Regions from separate parts of the Streptomyces sp. NPDC053431 genome, predicted to be linked through region 1. Evidence: riboswitches for the same ligand, from Rfam matches in the RefSeq annotation. Region 1 holds a riboswitch; the other holds the start of a gene.

Evidence for each region. Region 1 has a riboswitch for ZMP and ZTP ahead of ACIGXE_RS07165 (bifunctional 5,10-methylenetetrahydrofolate dehydrogenase/5,10-methenyltetrahydrofolate cyclohydrolase). Riboswitches for the same ligand answer to the same signal wherever they lie in the genome.
Region 2: it holds a riboswitch for ZMP and ZTP, as region 1 does, so the genes downstream of both, glyA (serine hydroxymethyltransferase) here and ACIGXE_RS07165 (bifunctional 5,10-methylenetetrahydrofolate dehydrogenase/5,10-methenyltetrahydrofolate cyclohydrolase) in region 1, are expected to answer to the same signal.

The regions. Positions count from the first base shown of each region.
Region 1 covers NZ_JBITXX010000002.1:277,650-292,710, forward strand. The annotation lists gene ACIGXE_RS07160 (hypothetical protein) at 6-890, shown strand; ZMP/ZTP riboswitch at 1,030-1,136, shown strand; gene ACIGXE_RS07165 (bifunctional 5,10-methylenetetrahydrofolate dehydrogenase/5,10-methenyltetrahydrofolate cyclohydrolase) at 1,166-2,020, shown strand; gene ACIGXE_RS07170 (hypothetical protein) at 2,143-2,940, shown strand; gene ACIGXE_RS07175 (SWF or SNF family helicase) at 3,574-4,905, opposite strand; gene ACIGXE_RS07180 (DEAD/DEAH box helicase) at 4,902-8,036, opposite strand; gene ACIGXE_RS07185 (fatty acid desaturase family protein) at 8,313-9,512, shown strand; gene ACIGXE_RS07190 (MOSC domain-containing protein) at 9,572-10,129, shown strand; gene ACIGXE_RS07195 (tannase/feruloyl esterase family alpha/beta hydrolase) at 10,178-11,545, opposite strand; gene ACIGXE_RS07200 (hypothetical protein) at 11,682-12,617, opposite strand; gene ACIGXE_RS07205 (class I SAM-dependent methyltransferase) at 12,843-13,445, opposite strand; gene ACIGXE_RS07210 (MHYT domain-containing protein) at 13,650-14,546, shown strand; gene ACIGXE_RS07215 (nitrate- and nitrite sensing domain-containing protein) at 14,877-15,061, shown strand, end outside.
Region 2 covers NZ_JBITXX010000013.1:146,886-161,946, forward strand. The annotation lists gene ACIGXE_RS27180 (hypothetical protein) at 1-460, shown strand, start outside; gene ACIGXE_RS27185 (isocitrate lyase/phosphoenolpyruvate mutase family protein) at 450-1,217, opposite strand; gene ACIGXE_RS27190 (carboxymuconolactone decarboxylase family protein) at 1,214-1,738, opposite strand; gene ACIGXE_RS27195 (PLP-dependent aminotransferase family protein) at 1,786-3,195, shown strand; gene ACIGXE_RS27200 (hypothetical protein) at 3,406-4,236, opposite strand; gene ACIGXE_RS27205 (hypothetical protein) at 4,357-4,650, shown strand; gene ACIGXE_RS27210 (glutathionylspermidine synthase family protein) at 4,658-5,851, shown strand; gene ACIGXE_RS27215 (polysaccharide deacetylase family protein) at 5,896-6,591, opposite strand; gene rocD (ornithine--oxo-acid transaminase) at 6,965-8,173, opposite strand; ZMP/ZTP riboswitch at 8,282-8,372, shown strand; gene glyA (serine hydroxymethyltransferase) at 8,441-9,772, shown strand; gene ACIGXE_RS27230 (hypothetical protein) at 9,897-10,682, opposite strand; gene ACIGXE_RS27235 (RNA polymerase sigma factor) at 10,675-11,259, opposite strand; gene trpS (tryptophan--tRNA ligase) at 11,316-12,329, shown strand; gene ACIGXE_RS27245 (2'-5' RNA ligase family protein) at 12,432-13,028, shown strand; gene ACIGXE_RS27250 (decaprenylphospho-beta-D-erythro-pentofuranosid-2-ulose 2-reductase) at 13,101-13,856, opposite strand; gene ACIGXE_RS27255 (FAD-binding protein) at 14,004-15,061, opposite strand, start outside.

The sequences.
Region 1 (15,061 bases):
CGGAGATGGACTACTGCTCGTCGTGCCGCCGGCATCTCAACGGCGCCCTGGTGTGCCCCGGATGCGGCGCATACGCCCCGGACATCGCCCCGACCACCGCCGGCGGTCGCATCGTCCCCGCCTCGGCGGCCACCACGAGGCCGGACCAGACCGCCCCGCCGGAGACCACGGAGGCAGCCACCTGGCACGACGGGCGGCCGCGCGACGAGTTCGCCGTGGGCGCCGTCCTGGAAGGGGCCTCCGGGAGCGACGCGGCAGCGGAGTTCGCGGGCGCGGCGATGGTGACCGAGGGGCGGGCGGCACGGCGCCGGCAGCGTGCTCGCTGGCGGAAGAACCAGCGCCGGGCGGTGGTCGCGACCGCCGTCGCGCTCGTGGGCGGTGGGCTGACCGTGAGCGCGATGGACCGGCAGGGCGGCGACCGGGCCCAGGCGGCCACGGCGCCGCAGGACCCGGGCGCGGGTACGGCCGGGGACCAGGACACCCCTCCTCCTTCGATACGGCCCGACGCCCAGCGTTCGTCGGCCGCACCGTCCACGTCTCGGGACGACGCGCCCGCGCCCGACCGGTCGCGCCGGCAGGACCCGGCCACGTCCCTCCGTACGACGACACCGCCGAGGACCGAGGCGTACGCCGCCCCCCGGCAGGGCTCGGAGGGGGCGGCCGGGAAGCCGCGAAGCACCTCGCCGGACGCAACCGCTCCGGCCCCCGCCCGCCCGAGCACGCCGGACACGACGGGCACGCCGGACACGCGAACGCCGGTCCCCGCCGACGCGGACGGAACCGGCGCCACCGGTCAGGAGCCGACGACCCGGCCGGACACGACGCCGGCCTCGACCTCCCCGTCGGAGATCTGCCTGCTCGTGCTGTGCCTGCCCGTCTCCTCACCCTGACGCGCCGCGCCGTCCCGAACGGGGCCGGTCGGTCGGGGCGCTCCAGGTGCCCCGGGGCCGCGGCGCCCGACCACGGCGGCCGGCCGGTCCCGTGCGTCCGCCCTGGCCGGGACCGGCCCCGCCCCGTCACGTAGAGTGGTGCCCGGGCCGTGACTGGCGCTTGAGGTGGATCACCACCGGGGAGCGGCCCGGCGGACGCGCGTACCCCGCGCGGCCGTGTCGCAGCCGTGCGCCTGGGCGAACCACCGTTGCTCGACGACGCCCAGGAGTGGCCCATGTCCACCAGCACCGCACGCCTCATGGACGGCACCGCGCTCGCCCGCCGCACGGTCGAGGAGACCGCCGCGCGCGCCGCCGAGATCACCCGCCGCACCGGCGTCACCCCCTGCCTCGCGACCGTCCTCGTCGGTGCCGACCCGGCCTCCGTCACGTACGTCAAGATGAAGCAGAACCGCTGTGCGAAGGCCGGAATCCGCTCCCGGCACGTCGAGCTGCCCGCCGAGACGACCACCGGGGAACTCGTCGCGGCCATCACCGCCCTCTCCGAGGACCCCGAGGTCCACGGCATCCTGCTGCAGCACCCGGTCGGCCCGCACATCGACGAGCGCGCCGCCTTCGAGGCCATCGCCCCGGAGAAGGACGTCGACGGCGTCACCATGGCCTCCTTCGCCGCCATGGGCTTCGGCCTCCCCGGCTTCGAGTCCTGCACTCCCGGCGGCATCATGCGGCTGCTCGACGCGTACGACGTCGAGCTCAGCGGCAAGCGGGCCGTGGTCGTCGGCCGCAGCGCCATCCTCGGCAAGCCGGCCGGCCTGCTGCTCCTGGGCCGCGACGCCACCGTCACCTACTGCCACTCCCGCACCACCGACCTCTCCGCCGCGATCCGCGAGGCCGACATCCTGGTCGCCGCCGTCGGCAAGCCCCGGTTCATCAAGGGTGAGGACATCAAGCCCGGCGCCGTCGTCATCGACGCCGGCTACAACCCCGGCAACGTCGGTGACGTCGACTTCGAGAGCGTCGCCGAGCGCGCCTCGCTCATCACCCCGGTCCCCGGCGGCGTCGGCCCGATGACCATCGCCGTGCTGCTCGAGCAGACCGTCCGGGCGGCCGAGCGCCGGCTGGGTCTGTAGGCAGCCGTGCGCCGGGCTCCGGATCTCGTACCAGCCGCGGGATTGTCACGGTTCTGTACGAGCGGAGCCCAACTCACCGGTATCGCTCGCCACATGGGCGCAGGCGGGTGACCCTGAATCCCATGCTCCGCCCGCCGACGGTATCCCCGTCCCGCGATGCCCGGCCACCGAGACGGCCGGGCGTCGTCGTCCTGCCGGTCGCCGCACTCGCCGCGATCCTCGCCCTGTCCGTCGCCGTCACCGCACGCGGCGGTGACGGTACGGGCGACACCGACGCGCGCGCCACGCCGTCCGTCCCGGCCGTCACCGGATCCGACACGCCGGACGGCTCCGCTGACGGGGCGCCGGGTGACGGGGCCTCGGGCACCCGGGGGCTGCAGCCCTCCGCCCAGGGCGAGAACGCCTCACCACTGCCCACGGACGCCGCCCGCCGCACCACGCGACCCCGCACGGACCGGGGCCGCACGGACGCGCCCTCCGCCGGCTCGTCCACCGCCGGCACCGCCCGGCCGGGCACCACGCGCCCCCAGCCCCGGCCGACGGCGACCCGCCGCGCCCCGGCGACGTACGCCCGCACCCCGTACGACGAGCTGCGCGTCGGCGACTGCTTCGACATCGCCCGCGACGCGCCCGGCACCGTCGTCCGACGCCGCTGCGACACGCCGCACGACGCCGAGCTCGTCGCCCGGCTCCGCCTCGCCGGCGACTTCGCCGACGACGGGGCCGTACGGGACGCGGCGGCCGCCCTGTGCCGGGGGCCGCTGCGTGCGAAGGCCGCGGAACAGCCGCTGGGCACCCGCTGGACGACCTTCGTCCAGTACCCGTACCGCACCAGCTACCTGCTCGGCACGGACACGGTCGCGTGCAGCCTGGCCGTCCCGTCCAACACGACCAGGAAGCTGACCGCGCCGTTGCAGTGACCCCGCGCCGTACACGCCGCGGCCCGCCGCGCCCACGACACCCCGCGCTTCCGCGGCCGCCTGCTCTCCTACGTCGCCGCCGACCGCGCCCGCGGATGAGACGCTACTGCACCTCGTGGCCAGGGCGGCCGACCGGCCGGTCACCCTGGGCGCGACCCACCTGTGGCTGACGGACTCACTGGCCCACTCCGTACGACAAGAGCGCGACGACCGGTGAGGCGCCGCCCCCTCCCGGCCCCGGCCGGAGCGGTCCCACCGGCCCGGCCCGCGAGCGACCGCACAGGGCCGGCGGCGACATGCCGCGAAAAGCGACCCGTCGGGGCCGCGCCGGCGTCGGGCGCGGCCCGGCGTCCCGAGCCGCAGGCGAGCCCGTGCCTTGGCCCGGCGTCCGGAGACGCGCCCGAGCCTGTGCCTTGGCCCGGCGTCCCGAGCCGCACCCGAGCCCGTGCCTTGGCCCGGCGTCCGGAGGCGCGCCCGAGCCCGGTGCCGCGGCCTGGCGGCCCGAGCCGCGCCAGCCCACGTGCCTTGGCCCGGCAACCCGTGCCTTGGCCCGGCGACCCGGGCCGCGCCCGCCCCCGTGTCGCAACCCGGCGACCCGGCCGCGCCCGCCCCCGTGCCGCAACCCGGCCCCTCCTACCGTGCCACCCGCAACGCCCCCGCCAGCGCCGCCGCCGGGTCCTGCTCCGGAGGGCCCGCCGGGGTCCAGCGGTCGTCTTCCCTGCGGTACGGCCACCAGTGACCGTCCTGGCCGAGGCGGAGTTGGGTGTCCGTGCCGACCACCGTCCAGTGGGTGGGGGCGGTCGGGTGGAGGGTGGGGCGGTCGTCCTCCTCCCAGGACTCCGCCAGCCGGGCCTCCGCGCGGCGGAGGGTCTCGGGAGTCGGTGTCCAGTCCTCCTCCAGGACCGCCAGAGCGGGCGGACCGCCCAGGTGCCAGGCCCGTACGGCGAGCTCGAGCCCGGCACGGGTGCGCCCGGAACCCTCGGCGAGGCGGGTCGCGATCCACGGGGCGGGCGCCCCGGCGGCGAGCCGTGCCGCGTCCTGAGCGACCGTCAGCGGCGCCTCGCCCGGGGCGACGGCGCCCGACAGGAGCCGGTGGGCCCGGGCGGCGGCGTCCGCGGCGAGGAACTCCAGGGCCGTCGGGTCGATCCCCGGCTCCGGATCCGTCTCCGTGTCGAGCGACGGCGGCTCGCCCGGGGCCGCGGCCGGGACCGGCGGGGCGGGCAGCGGCGGCAGGATGTCCCGTGCGGCGAAGGCCTCCGCGGCCGACACGCCCGAGCCGGTCCCGGCGGCGGTGCCGGGGCGCGGCACGCCGTGGACCTCCTGGACGCCCGACGCGCCCACCCCACCCGCCGCGCGCCCCGCGCTGCGCTCCTGCAGGGCCTCGACGACCGCCCGCTCCCCGCGCCCCCGCATCAGCAGCAGCACGAACGGGTCCTCGTCCAGGAGCCGCGCCACCTGGTAGCACAGGGCCGCCGTATGGGGGCAGTGGTCCCAGGCCTCGCAGCCGCACTCCGGCTCCAGATCGCCGATGCCCGGAAGGAGTTCCAGCCCGGCCGCCGCCGCGTCCTCCACGAGGTGCGGCGGCATCTCCCGGTCGAGGAGGGCCGCGATGTGGCCGGCGCTGTCGACCGCGAGGTCCACCAGCCGGTCCCATTCCTCCTCGGACAGCTCCTGCAGCAGTACGTCGCTGCGGTGGGCCGTGCCGTCCCGGTCCCGGACCACGGCGGTGATCCGGCCCGGCCGTACCGACACCGCGCCGACCGCCCCGGCCCGCGCGTGTCGCCGGCCGGCCTTCAGCTGCTGGGCGTCGAGCGCCGTGTCCTCGAGCGCCTTGAGCCACGCCCGGCCCCACCAGGTCCGCGCGAAGGCCCCGCCGCCCACCGGCGGCAGCGCCGCGAAGGTCCGCTCGTCGGCGGCCCCGTCCGCGGAGTCCTGCGCCGTGGCACCGTTCCCGTACCCGCTCATCGTCCGTCCTCCCCGCGCAGTCGCACCAGCTCGGCCAGCTCGGCGTCGGTCAGTTCCGTGAGGGCGGCCTCGCCGGTGCCCAGCACCGAGTCGGCAAGCGCCCGCTTGCGTTCCAGCATGTCCGCGATCCGGTCCTCGATCGTGCCCTCGGCGACGAGCCGGTGGACCTGCACCGGCTGCGTCTGCCCGATCCGGTACGCCCGGTCGGTGGCCTGCGCCTCGACGGCCGGGTTCCACCAGCGGTCGTAGTGGACGACGTGCCCCGCCCGGGTGAGGTTGAGCCCGGTGCCGGCCGCCTTCAACGAGAGCAGGAAGACGGGCACCTCGCCGTCCTGGAAGCGGGCGACCATGGCCTCCCGCTCGGTCACCGGCGTGCCGCCGTGCAGGAACTGGGTCGGCACGCCCCGGGCCGCCAGATGCTCCTCCAACAGGCGGGCCATGCCCACGTACTGCGTGAAGACGAGGACGCTCGCCTCCTCCGCGAGGATCGTGTCGAGGAGCTCGTCGAGCAGCTCCAGCTTGCCCGAGCGGCCGGCGATCCGCGGTCGCTCCTCCTTCAGGTACTGCGCCGGGTGGTTGCAGATCTGCTTCAGCCCGGTGAGCAGTTTGACCACCAGACCGCGCCGCTCCATCCCGTCGGCCTCGGCGATGGCGGTGAGCGTCTCGCGCACCACCGCCTCGTACAGGCCCGCCTGCTCCTTCGTGAGCGCGACGGCGTGGTCGGTCTCGGTCTTCGGCGGCAGTTCGGGCGCGATGCCCGGATCCGACTTGCGCCGCCGGAGCAGGAACGGCCGGACGAGCGCGGCGAGTCGCGCCGCCGCGCCCGGATCGCCGCCGCCCTCGACGGCGGAGGCGTACCGCGTTCGGAACGCGCCGAGCCCGCCCAGCAGACCCGGGGTCGTCCAGTCGAGGATCGCCCACAGCTCAGACAGGTTGTTCTCGACGGGCGTTCCCGAGAGCGCCACCCGCGCCTTCGAGCCGATCGTGCGCAGCGCACGCGCCGTCGCCGAGTACGGGTTCTTCACGTGCTGGGCCTCGTCGGCGACGACCAGTCCCCACGGCACCTCGGCCAGCCGGGCGGCGTCCAGCCGCATCGTGCCGTACGTGGTGAGGACGAAGCCGCTGTCGGCGAGCGGGTCGTCCCCGCCCCCGCCGGCGGCGAGACCGTCCAGCGTGCGTGACCCGCCGTGGAAGCGCCGGACCGGTGTGCCGGGCGCGAACCTCTCGATCTCGCGCTGCCAGTTGCCCATCAGCGAGGTGGGGCAGACCACGAGGGTGGGCCCGGCCGTCGTGGGGTCGCCCTGCCGGTGGAGGTGGAGCGCGATCAGCGTGATCGTCTTGCCCAGGCCCATGTCGTCGGCGAGACAGCCGCCGAGTCCGAGCGAGGTCATGCGGTGCAGCCAGCCGAGGCCGCGCAGCTGGTAGTCGCGCAGGGTCGCGGCCAGCGCGGCGGGCTGGGCGATCTCCCGCTCGCCCCCCTCGGGGTCGGCGAGTCGCGCCCGCAGCCGCTCCAGCCAGCCGGTCGCCTGGACCTCGACGGGGCGGCCGTCGACCTCGGTGGTGCCGGTGAGGACGGCGCCGAGCGCGTCGACCGGGTGGAGGGCGCGGTCCCTCCGCTCCCGGGCGCGGCGCAGGTCCTCCGGGTCGACCAGCACCCACTGGTCGCGCAGGCGGACGAGCGGGCGCCCGGCCTCGGCGAGCCGGTCGAGTTCGGCCCGCGTGAGTTCCTCGTCGCCGATCGCGAAACGCCAGTTGAAGGCGAGCAGGGCGTCGGCGGACAGGAAGGAGGGCAGGGCGTCACGCCGGTCGCCCGAGCCCGAGCCCGAGTCGGAAGCCGAGGCGGGGTCGGCGTCCGAGCCGGAACCGGAGGCGAAAGCGGAGGCGAGAACGGAACCGGAACCGGAACCGGACCTGGAACCGACCCCGGAAACGCCTTCGTCGAGCGGCCCGATCACCGCGCGGGCGGTGAGCCGGTGGGCGAGCTCGCGCGGCCAGTGCACACGGACGCCGCTCGCGGCGAGCGCACGGGCCGCCGGACCGAGGAGTTCCGCGACCTCCTCGTCCGCCAGGTCGACGGCGTCGGGCACGGCGGCCCTGAGCAGCGGGGACAGCGGTGGCCACGCCCGCGCCGCCCGGCGCAGCGCGAGCAGCGCGTCCATCCGGGCCCGCGCGCCGAAGGCGGCCCCGGCCGGCGTCGTACCCGCCCAGACCTCGGCCGCGTCGGCGACCAGGGCCGGGTCGGCCAGGTCGTGCATCTGGAGGACGGCGCGGAAGGAAGGGGCGGACGCGTCGGCGTCGTGGGGATCGACGGCCCCTCCTCGGCCGCCGCCCTCCGTGTCGCCGGAGGTCCCACCGGACACCAGCTCCAGGCGCAGCGACAGCCGCACCCCCGCGTCGTGTCCGGCCGCCACGTCCGCCGCCCAGGCCCGCTGGTGCGGGAGGGCCTGCGGCTCGTGGTGCTCGTCGGCGGCGAAGGCGGGCCCGCCCGCCGCCAGCGGGGCGGCCGGAGTGCGGGGCAGGGTGTCGGCGACGGCGTCGGCGAACGCCCGTAGCAGGCCCTCGGGTTCGGGCAGCAGCGGGCCGCCGTCCTCCGCCGTCCCGGACAGCGGTACGGCATGGGCCGACGGCGGCATGGAGGCGGCGAGGTCCCGCAGCGCGGACAGGTCGTCCGGGCCGAGCGGCCCGGCCCGCCAGGCGTCGAGATCGCTCGCGGTGACGCCGGGCAGGAGCAGGCCGCGGGCGACGAGGTCGAGCGAGAACAGCGAGGCCGCGCCCCAGAAGGCCGCCGAGGGCGAGGCGTTCTCGTCGAACCGGGCACGGGCGAGGACCGGCAGCGCCTCCCGTACCGAGAGCAGGAGCGCGGGCACGGTGGTGACCCGGACGTCGTCGCCGACGACCGTCAGAGGGGCGAGGGCTTCGCCCTCGGCGGGCGGGGTGACGGGCGAGGCGTCGAGGGCGGCGACAGGGGAGGTGGAGGACCCGCCCTCATGAGACCCGTCGGAGGACCAGAAGGCGATCAGGCCCGCGCGGGGCGGATCGGCGGGCAGGAAGAGGGCGGAACAGCGGGCGAGTTCATCGGGGCGGGGGAGCGAGGGCGAGGACGAGGGCGACTGCGACGGAGACTGCGACAACGCATTCCTCAAATTTGACTACTGGGCCGAGCGGCCGAGAGTACCTGAAGACATCCCGTCACGCGCACAGGGCGGAGGTGATCCACGTCACGTGCCTCCGCAGGGGGCCGGCGAGGGGTAGGGGAGACCCCACCCTCACCCCCGGGGCGCCCCCCGAGCGGGTCGGGGTGGTGCCGCCATGGTCCCGGGTGATCTCCGATCCGTACGTTTCAGGAAGCCGGCGCGGCCCGAGCGACGGCCTCTTCCACGGACACCTCCAAGGACCCGGAGACCGCCATGCCCCAGGCCACCGCGACTCGCACCGACACGCCCACCGTGACGCTCCCCGCGCCTCCTGCCCCGGCCGACCCGAGCGGGCATCCGAGCAGGCATCCGAGCGGACATCCGAGCGGGCATCCGACCGGACGCCCGGGCGGGCACGCGCGCCCCACCGGCCCTCAAGGCAGGGGCAAAGCAAGCGAGTTCGCTCCCCTCCTGCGCCTGATCAAGGAACAGGGACTCCTCGAACGGCGCCCCGGCTGGTACGCCCGCGGCATCGTCGCCAACCTCCTCGGCCTCGCCGCCGTGTTCACCGCCCTCGCGCTCATCGGCCCGTCCTGGTGGGCCCTGCCGCTCGCGCTCCCGCTCGCCCTGTTCTCCGCCCGCGTCGCCTTCGTGGGCCACGACGCCGGCCACGCCCAGATCACCGGCCACCGCGGGCTCGGCCGGATCATCCAGCTCGTGCACGCCAACCTGCTCCTGGGCATGAGCCGTGAGTGGTGGAACGACAAGCACAACCGCCACCACGCCAACCCCAACCACCTCGACAAGGACCCGGACGTCGCCGCCGACGTCCTCGTCTTCGCCGCCCACCAGACCACCGACCGCACCGGACTGCGCCGTTGGCTGACCCGCCACCAGGCCTGGCTCTTCTTCCCGCTCACCACCCTGGAGGGCATCGCACTCAAGGTGTACGGAGTCCAGGCCCTGATCTCCTCGACCGGCCCCTACCGCACCCGTCGCGAACGCCTCGTCGAGGGCGCCCTGCTCCTCACCCACATCGCCGGCTACGCGGCCCTGCTCCTGACCCTGCTGACGCCGCTCCAGGCCCTCGTCTTCGCGCTGCTCCACCAGATGCTGCTCGGCGTCCACCTGGGCATGGCCTTCGCACCCAACCACAAGGGCATGGAGACGCCCGACGCCCACCCGGACGGCGACTCCTGGGGCCACCTGCGGCGCCAGGTCCTGACCTCCCGCAACATCCGCGGCGGGGCCCTCACCGACTGGTTCCTCGGCGGACTCAACTACCAGGTCGAGCACCACCTCTTCCCCAGCATGCCCCGTCCCCACCTCCGCCTCGCCCAGCCCGCGGTACGCGCGCACTGCCAGGCGCTCGGCATCCCGTACACCGAGACCGGTTTCGTCGACTCCTACCGTCAGGCGCTCGGCCACCTGCACGAGGTGGGGGCCCCGCTGCGCGCCGAGGGCGTCGCGTAGGGTCGAGGCGCACGGGGCCTCGCGGAGAGGTCACCGCGGGAGAAGAGGAGCTCCACCTCATGAGTGCAGGCACGACCGCAGGCACCGTCACCACGGTCAGCAGCAACGGCGTCTACTCGTTCACCAAGCCCAACCGGGAGAGCATCACGCTCCTGGCCGGCCTGGGCGTGGAGGGCGACGTGCACGCGGGAGTCACCGTCAAGCACCGTTCCCGGGTGGCCAAGGACCCGACCGTGCCCAATCTGCGCCAGGTCCACCTGATCCACGCGGAGCTCTTCGACGACGTGGCCGGCGCTGGCTTCGAGGTCGCCCCCGGCGACCTCGGCGAGAACGTCACCACCCGCGGCATCGACCTGCTCGGCCTGCCGACCGGCACCCTGCTGCACCTCGGCGCCGAGGCCGTCGTGGAGGTCACCGGCCTGCGCAACCCCTGCGCCCAGATCGACAACTACCGGCACGGACTGCTGAAGCAGGTCCTCGGCCGCGACGAGAACGGGCAGGTCGTCCGCAAGGCGGGGATCATGTCCGTCGTGCTGACCGGCGGGGAGGTGCGGCCCGGCGACCCGATCCGGGTCGAGCTGCCGGCGGAGCCGCACCGCCCCCTGGAGATGGTCTGACGCCCACCTCGCCTTCCCTGCCGGAAACCCGGGCGCTCCGACCGCGCCTCAGCGCAACGCGCAGGAATTGACCACGTCACCGCCCGCGGGCCGCGCGATCAGCCGGTCCTCGGGCGGCCTGACGTCCGCCTCCACCCACCGCGTCAGGGCGGTGAACGCCGAGCGGTAGCAGGGCAGGATCGGCCGCAGCCGGTCCGGGTAGGTGTCGTACAGACCGTCGGTGTGCGTCCCGTCCTGCACGGTGTAGTAGCGGTGCAGCGCACCCCGCCCGCGGGCGTCGATCATCCGCGCGTACACGTCCGAGTCGGTCGCGATCGGCAGCAGCGTGTCCAGATCGCCGTGCAGGGTGATCAGCGGCTTCCCGATCCGGCCGGTGAGCGCGACCTTCGCCACCGCCTTCCGCACGGAGGCCGGGCGCGTCGCGTAGTCGTACGAGGCGTCCGAGGCGCACGGCGCGAGGATCTGCTCGACCGTCGCGCCGGCGGTGGTGCCGGGGCAGGCGGGGTCGTACGAGGGGTCGAACTCGGCCCGGAAGATCTTCTGCGTCAACCCCCAGTAGGCCTTGTCGTGGTACGGCCACAGGAAACGCGAGCCGGGCGCGAAGCCGGCCCGGATCAGGTCCTCGTCGCCGGCCGTCCCGAAATGGCGGGCGACGGTGACCGGCAGGCCGGTGAGCAGGTTGGGGCCGCGCGTGGTCCACAGGACGCCCTCCCAGTCCACGCCGCCGTCGTACAGCTCGGGCCGGTTCTCCAGCTGCCAGCGGGTCAGATAGCCGGCGTTGGAGATGCCCGTCATGTACGTGCGCCGGGGGCCCGAGCCGTACCGCTGCCGCACGGCCTTCTTGGCGGCCTTCGTCAGCTCGGTCACCCGGCGGTTCCACTCCGCCACGGCGTCGCCGGGCGCCCGCCCGTCCGTGAAGAAGTCGGGCCCGGTGTTGCCCTTGTCCGTGGCCGCGTACGCGAAGCCCTGCGCGAGCACCTGGTCGGAGATCAGGGTGTCCGTGGAGTACTGGCGGCGCGTGCCCGGCGCGCCCGTCACGACCAGGCCGCCGTTCCAGTGGTCGGGCAGCCGGATCACGAACTGGGCGTCGTGGGCCCAGCCGTGGGTGCCGTTGAGCCGGGAGTCGTCCGGGAAATAGCCGTCGACCTGGACGCCCGGCACCCCTGAGGGGTTGACCGTGCCCTTCGCCGAGAGCCCCGCCTGGTCGGCCATGTCCGTGTACGGGGTGCCGGCCAGCCCCGCCGTGGTCAGATCGGCCAGACAGGCGGTCTCCTGGTGCTCCGCGCCCGGTACGTCGAGCCGGTGCTGCCGGGCGCAGTGGCCGGGCTCGCGCGCCCCGGCGGGCGCGGCGGGGCCGAGGACGGTGAGCCCCGTCAGGAATACGGCGAGCAGGGGAACGCCTCGGGACAGGCGCATGGCGGGCCTCCGATGGGACGACGGTACGGACGCGGGGTGCGCGCCGAGAGGCGCGCCGCCACATCCTGCGGGCGTCCCGATCAGCGGACCATGGGCCCGCGCCACACCTCCGACGCCCTCGTCGTGTGGGACGCGCTCAGCTGGGACGGACCGCCATCGCGTCCAGCGCCTCCAGGAGCGCCGGCAGCTTCGGACCGCGGGTCACCGGGAGGACCTCGTGCGGCTCCTCGTCCAGGAGCACGAAGGCCATGTCGTCGGTGCGCGCGACGAGCGACCAGCCGGGGCCGTCGGCCCGCAGCATCCGCGCCTCGCCCCCGGCGAAGCTCGATCGCACCCGCCCCACGGGCGGCGCCTCCTCCAGATACCCGCTCAGCTCGTGGAGCGCCCGGCGAACGCCGGTGTAGGGGACCGGTGCGGGTGCGGGTGCGGAGGCAGAGGCGGGGCCGCCGGGGCTTTCCGTTCCCGGGCCGCCCGAGCCCGCGGAGGGGACGCTCTCCGCGGCCGGCCCCTCAGGGGCCACGGCCTCCGAGCCCGCGCCGTCCGGGGTCCCGCCGTCCTCCGGCTCGTCCATCCGGGACCGCCACGCGGACCACTGGAGCGCCACCATGTCCGCGCCCAGGCGCCGCTGGGCCGGTCCCCACCGCTCGCCGTCGGGCGGCGACAGCGGGGCCGGATCGCCCTCCTCCGGCTCGGGGTCGTGGGGCGCCGGCAGGCCGGGCGCGGCCGTGGCGACGGCGAGCGGCCAGCCGGGCAGCGCGGCCACGACCGACCGCTCGTCGGGGGACAGGTCGTACTCCATCCCGCAGTCCCAGGAGGCGATCGCCACCGCGACCAGCGACACGTCGTCGACGACGACCGTCCACCGCGCGCCCTGGCCGTCCTGGCCGAGCACCAGCCCGTACCCCTCCGCATACGGCTCGAGGTGCAGGGCCGCGCACGCCGCCGGGTAGTCGTCGCCGAGCACGGTCGGGAACTGTGCGGGCGTGAGCAGCGCGGCCGTCAGCACGTACAGCGCGTCGTCGTCACCGTCGCCGTGTCCCGCGCCGGTCGCGGCGGGTTCCGGTTCACCCACGTCAGCCTCCCCATCTGGTCGTCGGCGCACCCTAACCAGTGAGTAACCCGCCCGTCGAGAGCTGTCACGGGAACATCCCGACGCGCGGGACGGCGGTGGGGGCGCGGGCCGGCGCTGCGGGCCGGCGGCCCGGCCGGTGCAGCAGGTGGCGGCGCGGACGGTGGGGCGGACCGTGGGGCGGCCGGTCGGGCGGGCGCCGGGGAGATCGTCGGAGTGGCGGAACCGTCACTCCGTACGGCGTACGGCCAGCGCGAGGAAGCGGTCGTCCTCGTCGGTGTAGGCGGTCAGCTCCCAGCCCGAACCGGCCAGGAGGGGCCGGAGATTGGGCTCGGCCCGCAGGTCGTCGTCGGTGAGCCGCCGTCCGTGGCGCGCGGCGAGCGCGGCGCGTCCGATCGGGTGGAAGAGGGCGAGCCGCCCGCCCGGCCGTGTCACGCGGGCCAGCTCCCGCAGACCGCGGGCCGGGTCCGCGAGGTGCGAGACGAGCCCCGCGCCGAAGACCGCGTCGAGCGCCCCGTCCCGCAGTGGCAGCCGGGCGACGTCCGCGAGCAGCAGCGCGCCGGACCGGTCGCGTCCGGCCTTCGCCGCCTCGGCCAGCATCTCGGGGGTCAGGTCCGCGCCGATCACCGTGCCGCGCGGACCCACCGCGGCGCGCAGCGGCGGCAGCGCCCGGCCGGTGCCGCAGCCCGCGTCGAGCACGGCGGCGCCGGGCCGCAGGCCGAGCTCGGCCACGGCGGCCGCGTAGGCGGGGCCGTCGTCCGGGAACCGGGAGTCCCAGCGCGCGGCGCGGGCGCCGAAGAACTCCCGTACCTGTGTGGGGTCATCGCTCATGTGTCCCATGATCCCTCAGGCGCGCGTCACCCACAGGCGTGAGTCACCGGGATCGGGCTCCTCGGAAATCCCTCGGGCGTGTGAACGTTCTGTGCGCTCGTTCGAGCCCGCCGCGATCGTTCGGGAAATCTCTCTGTCATATTCCATCAGCTTTCGAAATGCGCCCCCGGTGCGCCCCCCGGGGCCCACTAGCGTCCCGGAGCCATGGGACACCTGGACCACGCCAGCTACGGCTGGCTGACACCCGTGCTGTCGTACGCGATGGCCTGCATCGGCGCCGCCCTCGGACTGCGCTGCACCGTACGCGCCCTCGACGCGACCGGACGGTCACGGCGCAACTGGCTGCTCACCGCCGCCTCCGCCATCGGCACCGGCATCTGGACGATGCACTTCGTCGCGATGCTCGGTTTCGGCGTGACCGGCACCGACATCCGCTACGACGTGCCCCTCACCCTCCTCAGCCTCCTCGTCGCCATGGGGGTGGTGGGCGTCGGCGTGTTCGCCGTCGGACACGGCCGCGACCGGGTCCGGTCGCTCCTGATCGGCGGCCTGACGACGGGGGTCGGCGTGGCGAGCATGCACTACATGGGCATGGCGGCGCTGCGACTGCACGGGCAGGTGCGCTACGACCCCGCGCTCGTCGCCCTCTCCGTCGTCATCGCGGTCGTCGCCGCGACGGCTGCCCTCTGGGCGGCCCTCAACATCCACGCGCCGGCGGCCGTCGCCCTCGCCTCCCTCGTCATGGGCGCGGCGGTCAGCAGCATGCACTACACGGGCATGTTCGCCGTACGGGTCGAGGTCGCGCCCTCCGCGGCCGAGCTTCCCGGGGCGACGGTCATGCAGTTCATCTTCCCGCTCGCCGTCGGCCTCGGCTCGTACCTCTTCATCACCTCCGCGTTCGTCGCCCTCTCGCCCACGGCGAGCGAGCGCGCCGCCTACGCCTCGGCCGGGCGCCTGACGGAGCCCGACGAGCGGGCGGTGGACGTCGCACCGCCCGGCTTCCGGCCGGACGAGACGCCACCCCGCCCGCGGGAGACCGCCGCCACGTCCGCTGCCTTCGCCCATCCGGCGGGACCGGTCCATGGCGCTTCGGACGCGTGAGGGGGCCGGGGAGGTGTGGGGGTCGGCTCCGGCGGGCCGGGGAGGTGTGGGGGTGCCCCTCTCGCCCTCCCCGTCCGCCCGGTGCCCCGCCCACCACCCGCCGTCTCCCGTCCGTCCCGCCGCGACTCGCAGGTCGCCCCGTCCGATCGGCCGTCTCAGCCGGTCCCTGCCGTCTTAGCCGCCCCCTGCCCTCCGTTGCCGGTCCCTGCCGGCCCGCCGGTACGGAGCCGGGCTCGCCGACCGTCGTCGCGTACCACCCCGCCGTAAGCCCCAGCACCAGCGGACCCCGCCCGCTCTGACCGGGTCCGTGAACGAAGGAACGAGGAGGCCATGCGAACTCCCCGCAGGACCCCGGAGGCCGAGGCCTCCGCGCAGCCGCCCACGGCGGCCCGCGGGCGCCGGGCGCACGCCGGGCGGCCCGCCGACGAAACGGCACCGCACGAACGGCCTGCCGAGTCCGCGCCGGGCGTGCCCACGTCGGGCGTGCCCACATCGGGCGAGGGGGCTGGCGGCCG
Region 2 (15,061 bases), on a different contig from region 1:
GGCCTCGGAGTCCCCGTCGCCCTCCGACGGCGCCCCGCCGGCCGGCTACCGGCTCGTCGAGGAGAGCGGCTTCACCCTCGCCGTACCCGAGGGCTGGAACCGCACCTCCTCGGGGGCGAGCGTCTTCTACAACGCGCCCGACGGCCTCAGCCTGGTGCAGGTCTACATCCTGGACGAGCCGGGGATCACCCCGTACGAGGCGCTGCGGCAGACCTCGCGGGACCTCGCCGCCCAGAACCCCGGCTACCGCGAGATCAGCCTCGGCCGGACCGGGGCGGGCGGCGCGGACGCCGAGCTGGTCTACGCGTACGACCGCAGCGAAGGGCGTCGGAAGGTCGTCGACCGGGCCTTCACCGGCGGCGACGGGCGGCAGTACGCGGTGCTCGCGGCGGGACCCGAGAGCACCTGGCCCGAGCAGCGGAAGACGCTGGACACGGCCCTGCGGTTCTTCAAGCCGTGACCGGCCGGGCCGTCGCCAGCTGACGGGCCAGTTCGGCGACGCCCCGCAGCGCACGCGCGTGCAGGCCGTGCCCGAAGGTGATCCGGGTCGCGCCGAGCCGGCCGAGCTCGGCGTGCGACGGGTCGCCCGGCCGGGCCAGGAAGTTGAGCGGGCCCTCGACACCCGCCGCGCGGAGCCGGGGCAGGTCCTCGGGCGGCGCGAGGATCGGGAAGACGCAGTCCGCGCCTGCCGCCACGTACAGGCGGGCGCGTTCGGCGGCCTCGTCGGCCGTCCCGCCGCGCAGGTACGTGTCCACGCGCGCGTTGACGAACAGCGAGGGCCCTGCCGCCTCCCGTACCGCCGCGATCCGTTCGGCCTGCTCGCGCGGGTCGCGCAGGTCGTGCGTACCGCGTTCGGAGTCCTCCAGGTTGAGGCCGACCGCGCCGGACTCCACGGTCCGCGCGACCAGCTCCCGGGCCGGCAGGCCGTAGCCGTCCTCCAGATCGGCGGTGACGGGTACGGAGACGGCCCGGACGATCCGCGTCACCGCGGCGAACATCTCGTCGGCCGGGGTGTGCCCGTCGGCGTAGCCGAGGACGGCGGCGATGCCCGCGCTCGGCGTGGCGAGGGCCGGGAAACCGGCCTCCTCGAAGACGCGCGCGGTGGCGGCGTCCCAGGGACCAGGCAGGACCAGGGGAAGGTCGCCGGGCGGTACGTCGTGCAGACGGCGCAGCTCCTCGGCGCCGGGCCCGCGGCCCGCCTTCGCGTCCGCGCTCATCGCTTGTACATCCCGGGGGTGTAGTGCCCCGGGGTCATCCGGGTGCTGACGGCGATCCGGTTCCAGGAGTTGATGACGATGATCGCGCCGATGACGTGCGCGAGCTCGGCCTCGTCGAAGTGGCGGGCGGCCTCCGCGTAGACCTCGTCCGGGACGAAGCCGTCGGTGAGGACGGTGACGGCCTCGGTCAGGGCGAGGGCGGCCAGTTCGCGTTCGGTGTAGAAGTGCCGCGACTCGCGCCAGGCGGACAGCTGGACGATCCGCTGCACGGTCTCGCCGGCCGCGAGCGCGTCCTTCGTGTGCATGTCCAGGCAGAAGGCGCAGTTGTTGATCTGCGAGGCGCGGATCTTGATCAGCTCGTAGAGGGTGGGGTCGACGTGCTTCGACGCGGCCGTCTCCAGGCCGATCATGGCCTTGTAGAACTCGGGGTGCCGCTCCGGGAAGGGCATCCGGGGCGCGTGCTCCTCGGCGTGGGCGGTGGGATCGGCGGGGGCGGACGGGGTGGTCTCCGTGAGCGTCATGTCGATCACCGTACGGGCCGGATGGTGCCCGGGTATGGTCCATTCCCATGGCGGATGACTGGGCCACTTTCGGCGCCGACCTGCATCTGGAACTCTCCGGCAAGGGCCTGCGCGACGGACTGATGGGCGCCCTGCGCGAGGCCGTGCGCAGCGGGCGGCTGGCGGCCGGGACACGGCTGCCGTCCTCCCGTTCCCTCGCCGCCGACCTGGGGGTGGCGCGCAACACGGTCGCCGACGCGTACGCGGAACTGGTCGCGGAGGGGTGGCTCACCGCGCGGCAGGGCTCCGGCACGCGGGTGGCCCCGCGGTCCGCGCCGCGCCGCCCGGCGGGGCCGAGCCGGGGCGCCATCGCGGCGGCCGCGGCCGGGAGGCCGGCGTACAACCTGCAGCCCGGCACCCCCGACCTCGCCTCCTTCCCGCGCGCGGACTGGCTGAAGGCGGCCCGCAAGGCGCTGACGGCCGCGCCGCACGAGGCCTTCGGGTACGGCGATCCGCGCGGCCGGATCGAACTGCGCACCGCCCTCGCCGAGTACCTGGCGCGGGCGCGGGGCGTGTACGCGCGGCCCGAACGCATCATGATCTGCTCGGGGTTCGTGCACGGCCTGATGCTGATGGGGCAGGTGCTGGCTTCCCGCGGGGTACGGGAGACGGCCGTGGAGGCGTACGGCCTCGACATCCACCGGAACCTGCTCGCCCGGACGGGCCTGCGGACTCCGGCGCTGCCGTTCGACGAACGGGGCACGCGGACGGAGGGGTTGGGGGCCATGGGGGACGGGCTCGGCGCGGTCCTGATGACGCCCGCCCACCAGTTCCCGATGGGCGGGGCGCTCCAGCCCGACCGGCGGGCGGCGGCCGTCGACTGGGCGCGGGCAGCCGGGGGACTGGTCCTGGAGGACGACTACGACGGGGAGTTCCGCTACGACCGGCAGCCGGTCGGCGCGCTGCAGGGCCTCGATCCGGAGCGGGTCGTCTACCTCGGCACCGCGAGCAAGTCCCTCGCGCCGGGGCTGCGGCTGGCGTGGATGGTGCTGCCGGAGCACGTGGTGGACGAGGTGGCGGCGGCGAAGGGGGAGGTGGACTGGGTGTCCAGCGTCACGGACCAGCTGACCTTCGCGGAGTTCCTGCGCTCGGGCGCCTACGACCGCCATGTGCGCGCCATGCGGCTGCGCTACCGGCGCCGGCGGGACCAGTTGGTGGCGGCCGTCGCCGAGCGCTCGCCCGCGACGCGGGTCAGCGGCATCGCGGCGGGGCTGCACGCGGTGCTGGAACTGCCGGCCGACACGGAGGCCGCGGTGGTCCGCGCCGCCGCCTTCCAGGGGCTGGCCCTCACCGGTCTCGACCACTTCCGCCACCCGGACACGCCGGCCACCGCCGACGCCGTGGTCGTCGGCTACGCGACCCCCCCGGACAGCGCCTGGTCACCCACCCTGACCACCCTCTGCCGCTCCCTCCCCTAACCCGCCGCCCATCCCTCCGGGTTGCGCCCACCCCCAACGCCTGCGTCCGCCCGGTACGGGCTGCGCCCGCCCCCTGCGGCTGCGTCCATCGTGCGGAGGGGGCGGGGGAGACGCGCAGTTGGTTGTGCGCCGGGCGCAGTGGGGTGGGTGCGGGCGCAGTGGGGTGGGTGCCGGGCGCAGTGGGGTGGTGGGGGCGCGTTCGGGAGGGGGTCAGTCGGCCGGGGCCGGTTGGGTTGTCGACGGGGCCTCTCCGAAGCGGGCCAACGTCAAGGACCCCGCCACCGCGACCGCGAAGCCCAGAAAGGCCAGCCAGGAAAACCCCTCCCGCGTGCGGTCGCCCAGCCACGCCACGCCCACCATCGCCGGCCCGATCGTCTCTCCGAGGACCAGCCCGGCCGTCGCGGTGGTGACCGACCCGCCGTGGAGGGCGGACGTGTAGAGCAGGAACGCCGCGCCGCCGCCGACGAGGAGGGCGTAGAGCGCCGGGTCCGTGAGGTCCACCGAGTCGATCAGGCGGACCGCGACCTCCACCACCCCGAAGCCGACACCGCCCGCGAGCCCCAGCGTCAGGGCCCGCGGCCGTTCCGGCAGCCGTCCCGCCGCCGCGCCGACCAGCAGGACACCGAACGCCGCCGCGAGCAGCCCCCACTCCAGGCCCGCCACCACCTCCTCGTGGCCCTCCCTGCCGGACGCGAGCGCCAGCATGGCCAGGCCGAGGCACACCAGGCCGACGGCCGTCCACTCGACCCGGCGCAGCCGGACCTTCAGGACCCGCGATGCGATCACCGCCGTCACGGCGAGGCTCGCCGCGAGCGCCGCCCCCACCGCGTAGATCGGCAGCGTCCGCAGCGCGACGATCTGCAGCACGAAACCGAGCCCGTCCAGGCCGAGCCCGGCCAGGTAGCGCCACTGCCGCAGCGCCCGCCACATCAGGGTGACGTCGACCCCGCCGCCGGTACCGGGCTCGGCGGCCCGGGCGCCGATCGCCTGGAGCACCGAAGCGGCGCCGAAGCAGAAAGCGGGCCCCAGTGCGCACAGCATCCCAAGAAGCACGAAAGGGACTCTAGTGCGACGGGGATCGGGCACACGCTTACGCCGGGCCTACACTGTGCGATCGCAACCCGGCGCGGCAGCCGCCGGGCGGACAGGGGAGGAAAGGCGATGCGCAGACTGAGGTCAGGAACGGTGATACTCGGCGGCGTCAGCGTGCTCGCCGCCACGCTCACCGCGTGCGGCTCCGAGCCCGACCGCCGGTGCATCGACCCGGTCACGTACAAGGAACTCCCGGACTACCAGTGCCAGTCCGGCGGCAGCGACGACGACGACTCCCACAGCAGCGGCCGCTACTACTACGGCGGCTCCTCCCGCAACGGCAGGGTCAGCGGCGGCAGCTTCGACAGCTCCGCCGTCGACAGCGGTGGCTTCGGCGGCCACCACTCCTCCTCCGGCGGCTGATCCCGCCGTGCAGCGCCACACCATCGAGCCCCGTCCCGGCTGGCAGCGGACGGTCGAGGAGCAGGGCCTGATCTATCCCCTGACCCGCTACCCCGACGACTCGCTGCGCCCCTACTGGGACGAGAGCGCCTACTACTCCTTCACCCTCCCCGAGGTCGAGGCCCTGGAAGAGGTCGTCGAGGAGCTGCACGCCATGTGCCTGGCGGCGGCCGCGCACATCGTCGAGAAGGACCGTTTCGCGGAGCTCGGCATCACCGACCGCCGGCTCCGGGCGCGGGTCGCCGAGGCATGGCGCCGCCGCGCCGAACTGCCCACCCTCTACGGACGCTTCGACCTCCGCTACGACGGCACCGGTCCGGCCAAGATGCTGGAGTACAACGCCGACACCCCCACCTCCCTCGTGGAGGCCGCGAGCCCGCAGTGGTTCTGGATGGAGGAGCGCTTCCCCGGCGCCGACCAGTGGAACTCCCTCCACGAGCGGCTCGTCGACGCCTGGCGGCGCCAGGCGCATCTGCTGCCGCCCGGCAGCCCGGTCCACTTCGTCCACTCCGAGGGCGACGAGCTCGGCGAGGACCTGATGACCGTCGCCTACCTGCGCGAGACCGCCCAACAGGCCGGTCTCGCCACGGAGGCGCTGTCGGTGGAGCGGATCGGCTGGGACCGGATCTCCGGGCGCTTCGTCGACGACCGGCTCCGCTTCATCCGCGCCTGCTTCAAGCTCTACCCGTGGGAGTGGCTCACCACGGACCGCTTCGGGCCGTACGTCCTCGACACCCTCGACAACGGCGGCGGTACGGGGACCACCTGCTGGATCGAGCCCGCCTGGAAGATGCTGCTCTCCAACAAGGCGCTCCTCGCGATCCTCTGGGAGCTGTACCCCGGGCATCCCAACCTGCTGCCCGCCTACCTCGACGGCCCGCGCGAGCTCGCCGCCGCCGGCGGTCCCGGCTACGTCTCCAAGCCGCTGCTCGGCCGCGAGGGCGCGGGCGTCACGCTCCACGAGCCGGGCTCCGACCCGGTGCCGCCCGACGACGAGCCCCGCTGCTACCAGGAGTCGGCCCCGCTGCCCGACTTCGACGGCAACCGGGTGGTGCTCGGCGCGTGGACCGTCGGGGACGAGGCGGCGGGGCTCGGGATCCGGGAGTCGGCGGGCCCGGTCACGGACGAGTACGCCCGCTTCCTCCCGCACGTCATCCTCTGAGGCGAGGGCCCGGCAGGGCCGCGGCGCCGCTCGGCGACGGCGGGCTACTCGGTGACGTAGTCCCGCAGCGGTGCGGGCTTCAGGCCCGCCGCGTCCGCGAGGTCGAGCGCTCGCCTCAGGTCCTGCTCGATCGTCTCGTTGAAGTGCAGCAGGATGATGTCGCCCGCCTTGAGGCTCGGCGCCGGCGGGGTCCACGCGCCCCAGGTGGTCAGGTCGTACGTCCAGGTCACCAGCGCCTTCGCACCGCAGGCGCGGGCGGTGGTCCGGGTCGTCCCGTCGTACGCGCCGTACGGCGGGCGCAGCAGTCGCGGGCCGTCGCCGAACTCGGCGAGGTGCGCGTCGCGCGCGCCGCAGATCTCGGCCTTCTGGCCGGCGGCGTCCAGGGTGGTCAGGTCCGGGTGGCCGACCGTGTGGTTCTCGACCCGGGAACGGCCCTGGTCGAGCAGGGTGTGGAAGTAGCCGTCGTCGTACGTGTAGGCCCCCGGCAGCAGGAAGAGCGAGGCGGGCACCCGGCGGTCGAGCAGCAGCTTCGCGGCGGCGGGATCGTGGTACCAGCCGTCGTCGATGGTGACGAACACGACCGGGTCGGTGGTCTCCACGTGGGAGACGACCGGGACGGGCTCGGGCCAGGCCGCCGCCGGGGCGGCGTGCGCGGAGCCGGCGAACGCGCCGAGCAGCGCGACGGGGACGAGTGCGGCGAGCGCGCCGCGCAGCGCGCGACGCAGACGGGGTCTCGACATGGCGGCCATCATTGGCCTAGACCACATGAAGTGTCAATGGGCCTACCCCCGGCCCCAGTTGACCCTCACCCGCCCCGCGAAACGGACCGGCGCCCTCCACGGTGGAAGCCGGGAAGGCCACCGTGCCGACCCCTGCCGGCACGGCCCCCTCCCCGGCGGCGGGTTCCGGACCGGGAGTCCGAAGTCGGCCCCCGACACGGTCCGCCCGTCCCCGGCGTCAAGTTCCGGACCGCGGCTCCGAAGTCGGCCCCCGGCACGGTCCGCCGTCCCCGGCGTCGGGTTCCGAACCGCGGCTCCGAAGCCCGACCCCGGCACGATCCGCCCTCCCCGACGTCGGGCTCCGGACCGCGGATCCGAAGCCCGACGCCAGACGTCAGTCCGACGACAGCACCGCCCGCAGCTGCTCGAGCCCCCAGTCCAGGTCCTCCTTGCCGATGACCAGCGGCGGGGCGATCCGGATCGTCGAGCCGTGGGTGTCCTTCACCAGGACGCCGCGCTCCATCAGCCTCTCCGAGATCTGCCGGCCCGTGCCCTTCTCCGGAACGATGTCCACACCCGCCCACAGGCCCCGTCCGCGGACCGCCTCCACCGCGCCGCCGCCCACGAGCAGGCCCAGCTCCGCGTGCAGGTGCTCGCCGAGCTCGGCCGCCCGCTGCTGGTACTCGCCGGTCCGCAGCATCGCGATGACCTCCAGGGCCACCGCGCAGGCCAGCGGGTTGCCGCCGAAGGTCGAGCCGTGCTCGCCCGGGCGGAAGACGCCGAGGACGTCCCGGTCCGCGACCACCGCCGACACCGGCACCACACCGCCGCCCAGCGCCTTGCCCAGGATGTAGACGTCCGGCACCACGTCCTCGTGCTCGCACGCGAAGGTCTTGCCCGTACGCCCCAGGCCCGACTGGATCTCGTCCGCCATGAACAGCACGTTCCGCCGGGCCGTCAGCTCCCGTACCCCGCGCAGATAACCGGCCGGCGGGACGAGCACCCCCGCCTCGCCCTGGATCGGTTCGAGGAGCACCGCCACCGTGTTCTCGGTGACCGCCGTCTCCAGCGCGGTCAGATCGCCGTACGGGACGATCTCGAAGCCCGGCGTGTACGGACCGTAGTGGTCGCGGGCCTCGTGGTCCGTGGAGAAGCTGACGATCGTGGTGGTCCGGCCGTGGAAGTTGTTGCCCGCCACCACGATCTTCGCGTGCCCGTCCGGCACGCCCTTCACCTCGTAGCCCCACTTCCGGGCCGTCTTCACCGCCGTCTCCACCGCCTCCGCGCCGGTGTTCATCGGCAGCACCATCTCCTTGCCGCACAGCTCGGCCAGGCGCGCGCAGAACTCCCCGAAGCGGTCGTGGTGGAAGGCTCGCGAGGTGAGCGTCACCCGCTCCAGCTGCGCCCGCGCGGCGTCGAGCAGGCGCCGGTTGCCGTGACCGAAGTTGAGCGCCGAGTACCCGGCGAGCATGTCGAGGAACCGGCGTCCCTCGACGTCGGTCATCCACGCCCCCTCGGCGGAGGCGACGACCACGGGGAGGGGGTGGTAGTTGTGGGCGCTGTGCGCGTCCGCGGCAGCGATCTCGTCTTGCGTTCTCGACACGGGATCTCCGTTCGTCCTGCGGCCTGGGGCGGGTGTGGCTCCCTTTTCTTATCGTCGCTCGGATGCCGGACGGGGAAACCTACGTGTCGGCGCGCCCGCTAGTCTGGAAACACGCGCGGCGACTGGCGAACGGGGAACGGACCCCGGGGGAGCCGTGCGCGGCAGACCACACGAGGTGCCGCCCGCCTGGGCATCACGGGACGACCGACCAGGTCCCGTGGGGTGCCGGAAGGCAGCCGCACCGGGGCCCCTGCCCGGAGGAACGCCATGACTCTTCCCGCCGACCACGCGGAACTTCCCGCCCACCACGCGGAACTTTCCGCCCACCACACGGAACTTCCCGCCCACCACCCTGCGCTCTCCGCCACCGACCCCGAGCTCGCCGCGCTCGTCGGTGCCGAGGAGCGGCTCCAGGCCGAGACCCTGCGGCTCATCCCCAGCGAGAACTACGTCTCGGCCGCCGTCCTCGAAGCCTCCGGCACCGTGCTGCAGAACAAGTACAGCGAGGGCTACCCCGGCCGCCGCTACTACGAGGGCCAGCAGAACATCGACCAGGTCGAGACCCTCGCCGTCGAGCGCGCCAAGGCCCTCTTCGGCGTCGACCACGCCAATGTGCAGCCCTACTCCGGCTCCCCGGCCAACCTCGCCGTCTACCTCGCCTTCGCCCAGCCCGGCGACACCGTGATGGGCATGGCCCTGCCCATGGGCGGCCACCTCACCCACGGCTGGGGCGTCTCTGCCACGGGCACCTGGTTCCGCGGCGTCCAGTACGGCGTGCGCAAGGACACCGGGCTCATCGACTTCGACCAGGTCCGCGAACTCGCCCTCGCCGAGCGCCCGAAGGTGATCTTCTGCGGCGGCACCGCGCTGCCCCGCACCATCGACTTCGCCGCCTTCGGCGAGATCGCCCGTGAGGCCGGCGCCGTGCTCGTCGCCGACGTCGCGCACATCGCCGGCCTCATCGCGGGCGGCGCCCACCCTTCCCCGGTGCCGCACGTGGACGTGATCTCCACGACCACCCACAAGACCCTGCGCGGCCCGCGCGGCGCCATGCTGATGTCCCGCGAGGACCACGCCAAGGCCCTCGACAAGGCCGTCTTCCCCGGCCTCCAGGGCGGCCCCCACAACCAGACCACCGCGGCCATCGCCGTCGCCCTCCGCGAGGCGGCCCAGCCCTCCTTCCGTGACTACGCCCACGCGGTCGTCGCCAACGCCCGGGCCCTCGCCGAGGCACTGCTCGCCCGCGGCTTCGACCTGGTCTCCGGCGGCACCGACAACCACCTGATCCTGATGGACCTCACGCCCAAGGAGGTCCCCGGCAAGATCGCCGCCAAGGCCCTCGACCGGGCCGGGATCGTCGTCAACTACAACACCGTCCCCTACGACCCCCGGAAGCCCTTCGACCCCTCCGGCGTCCGCATCGGCACCCCCTCCCTCACCTCCCGTGGCCTCGACGTCTCCCACATGCCGCAGGTCGCCGACTGGATCGACCGCGGTGTCGCCGCCGCCGGCAAGGGCGACGAGGACGCCCTCGCCGTGATCCGCGCCGAGGTCGCCGAGCTCATGGCCGCCTTCCCGGCCCCCGGCCTCCCGGTCTGAGACCGGCCGGAGCCACCAACCTGATCGGTCTGATCGGTCTGATCGGTCTGATCGGTCTGTCGAGTCTGACCGGTCTGGCCGGTGTGGCCCGTGACCGGCATCGGTCGCGTCGCCGCCTCCCCCTTCACCGGACGGAGGCGGCGACCCGCAGCGCCTCCGTCCGGTCCGGTATCCCCTCCAGACGGAGGGTCAGCGCGCCTCCGCTCCTCGTCCACAGCAGCGTGGGGCCCGCCGGGCGCACCGAGTGCGTCCACACCGTCCCCGAGGCATCCGTCATCGGGAACGTCAGCACATGCGGACGGGCGAACCAGTACGCCTCCGTGCCGTCCGGCAGCGCCACCCACTCCGGCTGGACCCGCACCTGCTTGGCGAAGCCGAGGTCCAGCCGGGCCGGGAACGCGTCCAGCCGGACCGCGCGGCCGTCCGCCGTCCGCCAGCAGAGGCCGATCACCGCGCGCGGCTCCGCCCCCGTCACCGTCACCGCGTCCGGCGCCCCGAGCGCCCCGGGCACCGGCGGCGCGAAGCCGGCCCTGCGCCCCGCCTCCGCGAACGGCACCGGGTCCGGACAGTCGGGAACGGCCGCCGCGCGCGGCGCGGGCGGCGCCCCCGGCTCGTACCGCACGTCGACCCCGCCGAAGCCCAGCCACTCCACGACCGCCGCCCGCACCGGCGGAGTGAGCACCACCACCATGAGCAGCCCCGAGAGCGAGGCGACCAGCGCCTTCCAGCGGCGCCGCAGCCACCCCCACCGGTCGGGCGGCGGCTCCGGCACGGGCACGGGGACCTGCTCGGCCAGGAGCTGAGCGAGCACCCGCTCGGCCATCGTCGCCCCGTCCACGTCGGGCACCCTCAGGGACCGCCCGAGCCCCCGCAGCTCCTCCTCCAGACCACGCTCCCCGCCGTCAGCCACGCTCGTCACCTCCCTCCAGCGCCGTCCCCAGCCTCTTCAGCGCCCGGCTCAGCCGGGACTTCACCGTCCCCCGCGGCCAGCCGAGCGCCTCGGCCGTCTCCGCCTCGTCCAGCTCCAGCAGATAGCGGTGCACCACCACCTGGCGGTGCTCCTCGCCCAGCGCGTCCAGCGCCGCCCGCAGCCGCCGGCGCCGCTCGTCCTCCTCGGCCGCCACCGCCGGATCCGCGCCCTCCGGTATCAGCGGCTCGCCCGCGAGCAGCTCCGCCTCCCGGCCCGCCACGGCCCGCTGCCGCCCCGCCGCCCGCAGTGTGTTCCTCGTCTCATTGGCCACGATGCCCAGCAGCCACGGCCGGAACGAGGCCCCGTTCCTGAACTGTCCCAGCGAGCGATACGCCTTGAAGAAGGCCTGCTGCACCACGTCCTCGGCCTCCGCGCCCGCCCCACAGGCCACCGCGGCGCGCAGCGCCACCGCCGTATGAGCGCGGACCAGCTCCGCGTACGCCTCCGGCTCCCCGGCGCGTACACGGGCGATCACGGCGGCCTCGTCCTCGACCAGGCCCCCCTCCCGCGTGCTCACACCTTTGATACACCGGAAGTCCGGGATCGGTTCCCACACCTGAGAGAATGATGAGCATGGCCTCTGACCGACCTCGTGTGCTCTCCGGAATCCAGCCCACCGCAGGCTCGTTCCACCTCGGCAACTACCTCGGCGCCGTGCGCCAGTGGGTCGCCCTGCAGGAATCCCACGACGCCTTCTACATGGTGGTGGACCTGCACGCGATCACGGTCCCGCAGGACCCGGCCGAGCTGCGTGCCAACACCCGGCTCGCCGCCGCCCAGCTCCTCGCCGCCGGCCTCGACCCGGAGCGCTGCACCCTCTTCGTCCAGAGCCACGTCCCCGAGCACGCCCAGCTCGGCTGGGTCATGAACTGTCTCACCGGCTTCGGCGAGGCCTCCCGCATGACGCAGTTCAAGGACAAGTCCGCGAAGCAGGGCGCCGACCGCGCGACCGTCGGCCTCTTCACGTACCCGATCCTCCAGGTCGCCGACATCCTGCTCTACCAGGCCCACCAGGTCCCGGTCGGCGAGGACCAGCGCCAGCACATCGAGCTGACCCGCGACCTCGCCGAGCGCTTCAACGGCCGCTTCGGCGAGACGTTCACGATCCCGGCGCCGTACATCCTCAAGGAGACGGCGAAGATCTACGACCTGCAGGACCCGGCGATCAAGATGAGCAAGTCGGCGTCCACCCCCAAGGGTCTGATCAACCTGCTCGACGAGCCGAAGACGACGGCCAAGAAGGTCAAGAGCGCGGTCACCGACACCGACACGGTCATCCGCTTCGACCCGGAGAACAAGGCCGGCATCTCCAACCTGCTCACGATCATGTCCGTGCTCACCGACACGTCGATCGCCGACCTGGAGAAGAGCTACGAGGGCAAGATGTACGGCGCCCTGAAGACCGACCTCGCCGAGGTCATGGTGGACTTCGTCACTCCCTTCCGGACCCGCACCCAGGAATACCTGGACGACCCGGAGACGCTGGACTCGGTCCTGGCCAAGGGCGCGGAGAAGGCCCGCGCGGTCGCCGCGGAGACGCTGGCGCAGACCTACGAGCGGATCGGTTTCCTGCCCGCCAAGCACTGAGCCGGGCACGGAGTCCAAGGACCCTGGCCGAAAGGGTGGTGCAGGCCGCACACTGGCGCTGCACCACCACACACGTTTCGACGGACGACGGAGGAGAACGACGTGGGGACCGTAACGATCGGCGTCTCGATCGCGGTCCCGGAGCCTCACGGCAGCCTGCTCCAGGAGCGGCGCGCGGGCTTCGGGGATCCCGCCGCGTACGGCATTCCCACGCACGTCACCCTGCTCCCGCCGACCGAGGTCGACGAGGACCGCCTGCCGGAGATCGAGGCGCACCTCGCCCGGATCGCCGCGCTCAGCGAGCCCTTCGTGATGCGGCTCGACGGCACCGGCACCTTCCGGCCGCTCTCCCCGGTCGTCTTCGTGAAGCTCGTCGAGGGAGCCGTCGGCTGCGACGTGCTCCAGCAGCGCATCCGCGACGCGGCCGGCCCCGTCCCGCGCGAGCTCCAGTTCCCGTACCACCCGCACGTCACCGTCGCGCACGGCATCCCCGACCCGGCGATGGACCGCGCCTTCGAGGAGCTCGCCGGCTACCGGGCGGCCTGGACCTGCCGCTCCTTCGCGCTCTACGAGCAGGGCGCGGACGAGGTGTGGCGCAAGCTGTACGACTACGAGTTCGGCAGCGGTCGCACGGTCACCGTCCCCTCCGTACCGGCGCAGGGCGGCAGCCCGGTCGACGAGCCGACGGCCACCCTTTAGCCCCCGGGGGCTTAGGAGCGGCAGCCCCGTCGTGCGGCCGCTCCTCCCGTACGGCAGACGCGGCCGCGCCGGCTACACCGGCAGCCGCCGGAACACCGACCGCGGCACGTGCCGCAGCGCCGACATCACCACGCGCAGCGCACCCGGCACCCAGACCGTCTCCGAGCGCCGCCGCAGCCCCAGCTCGATGGCCGTCGCGACCGCCTCCGGGGTGGTCGCCAGCGGGGCCTCTTCGAGGCCCACGGTCATCTTCGAGCGGACGAACCCGGGCCGGACCACCATGACGTGCACCCCGGTGCCGTGCAGCGCGTCCCCGAGGCCCTGCGCGAAGGCGTCGAGACCGGCCTTCGACGAGCCGTAGATGAAGTTGGCCCGCCGCGCCCGCTCGCCCGCCACCGACGAGAGCACCACGAGCGAGCCGTGCCCCTGGGCCTGCAGGGCCTGGGCGCAGACGAGGCCGGCGGAGACGGCGCCGGTGTAGTTGGTCTGGGCGACCCGGACCGCCGCGAGCGGTTCGGACTCGTCGCGGGCCTGGTCGCCGAGGACGCCGAAGGCGAGCAGCACCATGTCGATGTCGCCCTCGATGAAGAGCTTGCCCAGGCGCTCCTCGTGGGACTCGGTGTCGAGCGCGTCGAAGGGGACCGTGCGCACGTCGGCGCCGAGCGCCCGCAGCGACTCCGCGGCGGCCGTCAGGGCGGGGGAGGGCCGGCCGGCCAGCCACACCATGCGGGTGCGGCGGGCGATCAGCCGCCGGGCGGTGGCGAGGCCGATCTCGGAGGTGCCGCCGAGAACGAGCAGGGACTGGGGGGCGCCGAAGGCGTCCTTCATGGCGTTCACACTCCTCATGAGGACCGGAGGGACGGGAGGGACGGGAGGGACGGGAGGGACGGGGGCAGGGGAGATGGGAGGGGCTGGGGAGACGGGGGAGACGGGGGAGACGGGGGAGACGGGGAGACAAGAGGGGCAGCTGGTGGGTCAGAGGCCCAGGCGCCGTGAGAGGTCGGAGACGAAGACCGACCGCGGGTCGAGGGTGGCCCGCAGCTCGCGGAAGTCGGCGAGCCGCGGGTACATCGCGGCGAGCAGCTCGGGCCGCAGCCGCGAGTCCTTGGCCAGGTAGACCCGGCCGCCCGCGGCGACGACCTCCTCGTCGAGCTCGTCGAGGAAGGCGCCGAGCCCGCTGAGCGAGGCCGGGATGTCGAGCGCGAGGGTCCAGCCGGGCAGCGGGAACGACAGCCAGCCGGGGTCCGCCTCGCCGAAGCGTTTCAGTACGGCGAGGAAGGACGGGCAGCCCCGGCTCGCGATCCGCCGCACGACCCGGCGCAGGGTCTCCTCCTGCCCGTACCCGACGACGAACTGGTACTGCACGAAGCCGCTCCGCCCGTAGACCCGGTTCCAGTGCGGGACGCCGTCCAGGGGGTGGAAGAACGAGGCGAGGCCCTGGAGCCGGCCGGTGGAGCGGCGGGGCGCCTTCCGGTACCAGAGCTCGTTGAACACGCCCACGCTCGTGCGGCCGAGCAGCCCCTCGGGGACGTACGCGGGAGCGGCGGGCAGCCGGCCGGTCCGGAAGTCGAGGGGCGCGCGGCGGGCGCGGCGCGGCAGTGCCTCGTACGGGGCGTGGTCGCCGCGGGTGAGGACGGCGCGGCCGGTCGCGGCGCCGCGCGCGAGCAGGTCGATCCAGGCGACGGAGTAGCGGTAGCGGTGGTCGGTGGAGGCGAGCCTGTTCATCAGGTCGTCGAGGTCGGCGGCGCGTTCCGTGACGACGTACATCAGCGAGCTCTCGACGCGCAGCAGCCGCAGCGTGACGGAGAGGATCACGCCGGTCAGGCCCATGCCGCCGGTCGTGGCGTCGAAGAGCGGGGTGCCGGGGGCGAGCGTGTGCACCTGTCCGTCGGCGGTGAGCAGGTCCAGGGAGACGACGTGCCGGGCGAAGGTCCCGGAGACGTGGTGGTTCTTGCCGTGGATGTCGGCGCCGACGGCCCCGCCGACGGTGACGTAACGGGTGCCGGGGCTGACGGGCACGAACCAGCCGAGCG